2 regions of the Xanthomonas nasturtii genome follow, and region 2 is predicted to be linked to the other one. Evidence: predicted binding sites of a transcription regulator. Region 2 holds the regulator's gene; the other holds the start of a gene.
What was found. Region 2 encodes FliA, which starts transcription of late flagellar genes. Its sites were predicted from a motif close to TAAAGTTTNNCNNNCNNNGGCCGATAA; they were not measured.
Positions count from the first base shown of each region.

Region 1 (3,406 bases), 1.5 Mb from region 2:
CACCGAGCGCTGCGGCTTGGGGCCGGCGGCAAAGCCGCGCGCCAGCTCCAGCAGTGCGGCGGTGCCACTGGCGTTGTCCAGCGCGCCGTTGAAGATGGTGTCACCGCGTGCGTCCGGCTTGCCGACGCCGATGTGGTCCCAATGCGCGCTGTAGATCAGCGTTTCATCCGGATGCGTGCTGCCTGGCAGCCGTGCGACCACGTTGTGCGAGGTGATCACGTCGGATTTGACCTGGTAGCTGGCGCTCAGCCCCTGGCCCTTGAGTTCCACCGGCGTGAAGCCGCGCGTCTGCGCCTGCTTCTTCAAGGTGTCGAAGTCCAGCCCGGCGTGCTTGAACAGCGCGGAGGCCAGATCGCGCTGGATCCAGCCTTCCAGGGTGGGATGCGCGCTGCGCGGGTTGTCGCGCACCACATCGAACATGGTGTTGGTGTTGGAGCTGGCCACGGTGTCCCAGCCATAGGAGGCGGGCGCGGTTTCGTGCACCACCAGCACGCCGAGCGCGCCCTGGCGGGCGCCTTCTTCGTACTTGTAGGTCCAGCGGCCGTAGTAGGTCATGCCGGCACCGTCGAACGCGCCCTTGCCGGTTTCGAAATCCGGATCGTTGATCAGCACCACCGCGATCTTGCCCTTCAGGTCCACGCCCTTGAAGTCGTCCCAGTCACGCTCGGGCGCCTTGACGCCGTAGCCGACGAACACCAGCGGTGCGTTGGCGATGTCGACCTTGGACGAGCCATCCAGCGCGGCGCGGATGGCGATCTGCTTGCCCTGGGTCAGCGCCTGCGGCTTGCCGGCATGCTGCAGGGCGATGGTCGGCGTGCCGGCGATATCCGCGCGGCGCAGCGGCACCGCCTGCGTCCAGGCGCGCTTGCCGTCGGTCAGATCACCGCCCGGCTGCAGGCCGGCGTCTGCGAACTGCTTGCTCAGGTAGGCAATGGTCTTTTCCTCGCCGGCGGTGGCCGGACCGCGGCCTTCATAGGCGTCGGAGGCCAGCTCCTTGACGTCGCGCGAGATGCGCGCACCATCGAAACTCGGCGTGGCCGCCATCAGTGCGGTCGAGACCGCCATCGCCAGAAGTCCTACGGCAACTCGCTTCATTGCACACCCCGTATCATGGATAGCGCTGGAGTGTAGCCAGCATCGCGTGTGGGCCGATACATGCCGGCGTGCCGATGCGTCGCTGCGAGTGCGATCTGCGTGGATGAACGTTGGTGCCTGTGTCAGCCGCGCGCAGGCCGCGAGCCGGTTTCAATGTGCCGCGATGGCTCAGAACAGATCGACGCAGGCCACCGGTTGCACGACCTGTTGCAATTGCCCGCCGGCGATCAATTCGGCATAGACAGCGGCGCGATTGCGGCCGTTTTGCTTGGCCCAGTACAGCGCCTTGTCGGCCTCGTCCAGCATTTCGCTGATCAGCCGGCCATGGGTCAGCGCGACGATGCCGGTACTGAGCGTGACCTGGCCCACCTGCGGGAACAGGTGCTTGGCCACGGCCAGCCGGAACCGTTCGAACAGACTCACGGCAGTGTCGCGGTCCACGCCGCGCACTACGATCACGAACTCTTCGCCGCCGAAGCGAAACAGCAGATCGTCCTGGCGAAATGCACGCTGCATCAACTGGGCGACCAGCAGCAACACCTCGTCGCCGTACAGATGCCCGAAGGTGTCGTTGACGCGCTTGAAGTGATCGATGTCCACGATGCCCAGCCACACGCCCTGCTCCGTTGAAGAGTCGGCACCACCGGCAAACAGCCGCAGGATCACATCGTCGAAGGTCTTGCGGTTGCGCAGGCCGGTGAGTGCGTCGCGCTGGGCGTCGTCGAGCAGGCTGCGGTAATTCTGGAACAAGCGCGTAAAGCCCTGCAGCATGGTCTGCTCGGCAACGCCGGGAATACGCGCGCCACCCACTCGCAGGCAGGTGCGGATGCCGCGCGCTTCCATCATCGGATAGACCAGCAAGGCGCGGCCGTCTTCCTGCAGCTGCACCACCTCGCCCGGCCCGTGCACCTCGGCCAGCTGCGCACGCGTCTGCGCATCGTGGATATCGGCCACCGTCAGCGACAGCCGGCCGTCTTCGCGCAGGCGGGTTTCGGCCATGCTGCGGCCGTCCGGGGCGATGCGCAGCAACGAGAGTTCTTCGGCCGCGCAGACCTCGCGCACGGTGCGCAACAGGCTGAGATCGAGCAGATCGGCGTCGCGGATGGCGGTCAGGTCCACCATGCGCTCCAGCAACGGTGCGTTGGTCATGGCCGCGCCAACCCGTGCACGGACATGGTCCCGCAGTGCCGGGTAAGGCACGCAGGCACACATCTCGGGGTGGAACGCACTGGCATCACGGCAACGACTGGCAATGAGGATGTCGGATCATCGGCGTTGCCCACCCGAACTTGAGCTTGCCCGCAGCTGCGCTCAGCGCACGGACAGCCCGCAATGCGCGCGCCGCATGCACGCTGGGCGCGCCCCTGCGTAACCGCAGTTCAGGGCAACGCCGACTCCAGCGCGTCCTCGCCCAGCGCATGCCGCTGCATCAGGCGCCGGCTGCCGGCGTTCAACCCTTTCACCTGCACCTCCAGATCGTGATGGCGCAAGCGCTGCACCACCTTGTCCAGGGCCGCCACCGCGGTGATGTCCCAGAAATGCGCGCGGCCCACATCGAGCAGCACCGCGCGGCCGGGCACCTCGCGTGCGTCGAAGGCGTCGATGAACACATCGGCCGAGGCGAAGAACACCTGCCCGCGCACGGTGTAGGTGCGCACGCCGTCCGCGCCGTCGCTGTGGGCAATCTGCAGCAGCCCGGCCACCTTGAAGGTGAAGAACACCCCGCTCAGCAGCACGCCCACCGCCACGCCCGCTGCCAGATTGTGGGTGATCAAGGTCACCGCCACGGTGGCCAGCATCACCACGCTGGAGGTGCGCGGATGGGTCACCACGGTGCGCAGCGAGCGCCAGTCGAAGGTCTCCGCCGACACCATCACCATGATCGCCACCAGCGCCACCACCGGCACCTGCGACACCCACGGTTTGAGCAGCACCATCAGGATCAGCAGGAACACGCCGGCAAACAACGTGGAGAGCCGGCCACGGCCGCCGTACTTCACGTTGCCCACGGTCTGCCCGATCATGCCGCAGCCGGCAATGCCGCCGAACAGGCTGGCCGCCGCATTGGCGATGCCCAGCCCGGTGCATTCGCGGTTCTTGTTGCTGGGCGTATCGGTGAGTTCATCGACCACGCGCGCCGTCATCAGCGATTCGAGCAGGCCCACCATGGCGATGGCCAAGGCCGGCAACGCGATGATGCGCAGCGTCTCCAGCGTCAGCGGCACCGCCGGCCATTGCAGGAACGGCAGCGCGTTCGGCAGCTTGCCCAGGTCGGCCACGGTCTTGAGCGGCAACTGCAGCGCGCTGCCGG
Region 1 is NZ_CP142084.2:732,930-736,335, reverse strand. It holds gene M3O59_RS03105 (M28 family metallopeptidase) at 1-1,095, opposite strand, end outside; gene M3O59_RS03100 (GGDEF domain-containing protein) at 1,264-2,244, opposite strand; gene M3O59_RS03095 (SulP family inorganic anion transporter) at 2,475-3,406, opposite strand, start outside.
Region 1: a site for FliA is predicted at 2,362-2,388, ahead of M3O59_RS03100 (GGDEF domain-containing protein). Genes of this name have one in related genera too.

Region 2 (3,406 bases):
TGGTCGGCCCGACCGGTGCCGGCAAGACCACCACCATCGCCAAGCTCGCCCAGCGCTTCGCTGCCCAGCACGCCCCGCGCGACGTGGCCCTGGTGACCACCGACACCCAGCGCGTCGGCGGCCGCGAGCAGCTGCACAGCTACGGCCGTCAGCTCGGCATCGCGGTGCACGAAGCCGACAGCGCCGAAAGCCTGCTGGACCTGCTCGAGCGTCTGCGCGATTACAAGCTGGTACTGATCGACACCGCCGGCATGGGCCAGCGCGACCGCGCCCTGGCCGCGCAGCTGAACTGGCTGCGCGCCGCCCAGCAGGTCACCTCGCTGCTGGTGCTGCCCGCCAACGCCCATTTTTCCGACCTCGACGAGGTCGTACGCCGCTTCGCCCACGCCAAACCCCAAGGCGTGGTGCTGACCAAACTCGACGAGACCGGCCGCTTCGGCAGCGCCTTGTCGGTGGTGGTCGACCACCAAATGCCCATCACCTGGGTGACTGACGGACAGCGGGTCCCTGACGACCTGCACCGCGCCAATGCCGCCAGTCTCGTTCTTCGTCTTGAAGATTTGCGGCGCGCTGCCGATAAGCCCTGTACTCCGGAGCACAACCATGCAGTCGCGTGAATACGCCAAGCTGACCAACGCCTTCCCCCTGTCGGCGACCCGTCCCGAGCCCTTGGGCCCGGTGCGCACCATTGCCGTGACCGGTGGCAAGGGTGGCGTGGGTAAAACCAACATCTCCGCCAACCTGGCCGTGGCGCTTGCCGACATGGGCAAACGCACCCTGCTGCTGGACGCCGACCTTGGCCTGGCCAACCTGGATGTGGTCTTGGGACTCTCGCCCAAGTACACCCTGGCCGACCTGATCGCCGGCCGTTGCACGCTCGATGAAGTGATCATCGAAGGCCCCGGCGGCGTGCTGGTGGTGCCGGCCGCGTCCGGTCGCCGCCACATGGCCGAACTGGCCCCGGCCCAGCACATCGGCCTGGTCAACGTGTTCTCCGAACTGGAACGCGACCTGGACGTGATGGTCATCGACACCGCCGCCGGCATCACCGACAGCGTGCTGACCTTCTGCCAGGCCGCCCAGGACACCGTGGTGGTGGTCTGCGACGAGCCGGCCTCGATCACCGACGCCTACGCGCTGATCAAGGTGCTCTCCCGCGAACGCGGCGTAGACCGCCTGCAGATCATCGCCAACATGGTGCGCGACCCCAACGAAGGCCGCCTGCTGTACGACAAGCTCTCGCGCGTGTGCGAAAAGTTCCTGGGCGATGTGTCGCTGAACTATCTCGGCCACGTGCCGCAGGACGACTGGTTGCGCCTGTCGGTGCAGCGGCAGCAGCCCGTCATCAAGGCCTACCCGTCCAGCCCGTCGGCGCAGGCCATCGCAGAAATCGCACGCCGTACCTCGCGCTGGCAGGCCCCCACCGTGTCGCGCGGCAACGTCGAGTTCTTTGTCGAACGCATCATCCAACGGGGAGTGGCCGCATGAGCACCGCTACCGCAACCACGGCCAGCGCGCAGTACCGCGCCGTGCAGCGCAACAACGCCAACGACGTGGTGACCCAGCACGCCGACCTGGTCCGCCGCATCGCCCACCATCTGGCGGCGCGTCTGCCGGCCAGCGTGGAAGTGGACGACCTGATCCAGGCCGGCATGATCGGCCTGATCGAAGCCTCGCGCAGCTACGACTCCGAACAGGGCGCTTCGTTCGAAACCTATGCCTCGATCCGCATCCGCGGCTCGATGATCGACGAGATTCGACGTGGCGACTGGGTGCCGCGTTCGGTGCACCGCCGCGCCCGCGACGCCGCTGCCGCCGTGCGCAAGATCGAACAGAACACCGGCCGCGCCGCCGCCGCCACCGAAGTGGCTGCCGCGATGGAAATGCCGCTGCCCGACTACCTGCGTCTGATGGAAGACGCCGCACGTGGCCAGGTGCTGAGCCTGGAATCGCGCATCGAAGATCACGGCGAGCTGGACACCACCGCCAAGGGTGGCCCCAACCCGCAGCAGATGATGGAGCGTGGCGAATTCGGCCGCGAGCTGGGCAAGGCCATCGGCCAGTTGCCCGAGCGCGAGCAGCTGGTGCTGTCGCTGTACTACGAACAGGAATTGAACCTGAAGGAAATCGGCGCCGTGCTCGGTGTCAGCGAATCGCGCGTGTGCCAGATCCACGGCCAGGCAGTGGTGCGTTTGCGGGGCCGCCTCAAAGTCTTCGAACTGGCCGATGCCGGTGTCGAAATTGACGAATAATTTTTCGCGTAATTTTTCGTGTTAGGAGCTTGATGTGAACAAGAACATGCGGATCCTGATCGTGGACGACTTTTCGACGATGCGACGTATCGTCAAGAATCTGTTGGGCGATCTCGGCTTCACCAATACCGCAGAGGCCGAAGACGGCAACAGCGCCCTGGCGGCGTTGCGTGCCGGCCCGTTCGATTTCGTGGTGACGGACTGGAACATGCCCGGCATGACCGGCATCGACCTGCTGCGCAACATCCGCGCCGACGCCAAGCTCAAGCACCTGCCGGTGATGATGGTGACCGCCGAAGCCAAGCGCGAACAGATCATCGAAGCCGCGCAGTGCGGCGTGAACGGCTACATCATCAAGCCGTTCACCGCGCAGACGCTGGAAGAAAAGCTGGGCAAGGTGTTCGAACGTCTGGCGGCCACCGCCTGATGAACGCCACCGTGGAAACCAATGCCGAACGCGCCGCGTTGATCGACCGCCTGCAAGGCGCGCTCGACGCACTGGAAAGCGGTGACGAAGCAGCGTGGAAGCGCGAGGTCGACCACCTCGCCGCCCTGCGCACGCGTCCGATGATGCAGGGCCTGAGCCGGCTCGCCCGCGAACTTGGCCAGGCACTGGGCGAACTGCCCACCGTGCCCGAAGAGGCCGGCGAACTGGACGATGCGTGTTCGCGCCTGGACCACGTGGTGGAAATGACCGAAAAGGCCAGCCATCGCACGCTGGATCTGGTCGAAGAATGCCGCGAGCTGGCCAACCAGTTGCGCGATGGCGGTCTGAATCAGGACCAGGGCGCGTTGCTGGAAAAGATGCGCCACAACCTGACCGAACTGTCGCTGGCGCAGAGCTATCAGGATTTGAGCGGCCAGATCATCCGGCGCGTGGCCGGCATCGTGCGGCGCGTGCATGAAGGCTTCGGCGCGCTCGGCCTGCCGCCGAAGAGCACCGAACCGAAGAAAGACGACGGCGGTCTTGCCGGTCCTGCAGTCAAGGGCCTGGACCGTCACGCGGTGTCGCAGGACGACGCCGATGACCTGCTGTCCGGATTGGGGTTGTAACCATGAGTGCTGTTCCAGACGATATTGCTGCCGATTTCATCGTCGAGGCCCAGGAAATCCTGGATCGCCTCGGCGAACAGCTGGTGTCGCTGGAACAGACA
Region 2 is NZ_CP142084.2:2,247,517-2,250,922, reverse strand. It holds gene flhF (flagellar biosynthesis protein FlhF) at 1-617, shown strand, start outside; gene M3O59_RS09785 (MinD/ParA family protein) at 604-1,488, shown strand; gene M3O59_RS09780 (RNA polymerase sigma factor FliA) at 1,485-2,252, shown strand; gene cheY (chemotaxis response regulator CheY) at 2,287-2,679, shown strand; gene M3O59_RS09770 (protein phosphatase CheZ) at 2,679-3,305, shown strand; gene M3O59_RS09765 (chemotaxis protein CheA) at 3,308-3,406, shown strand, end outside.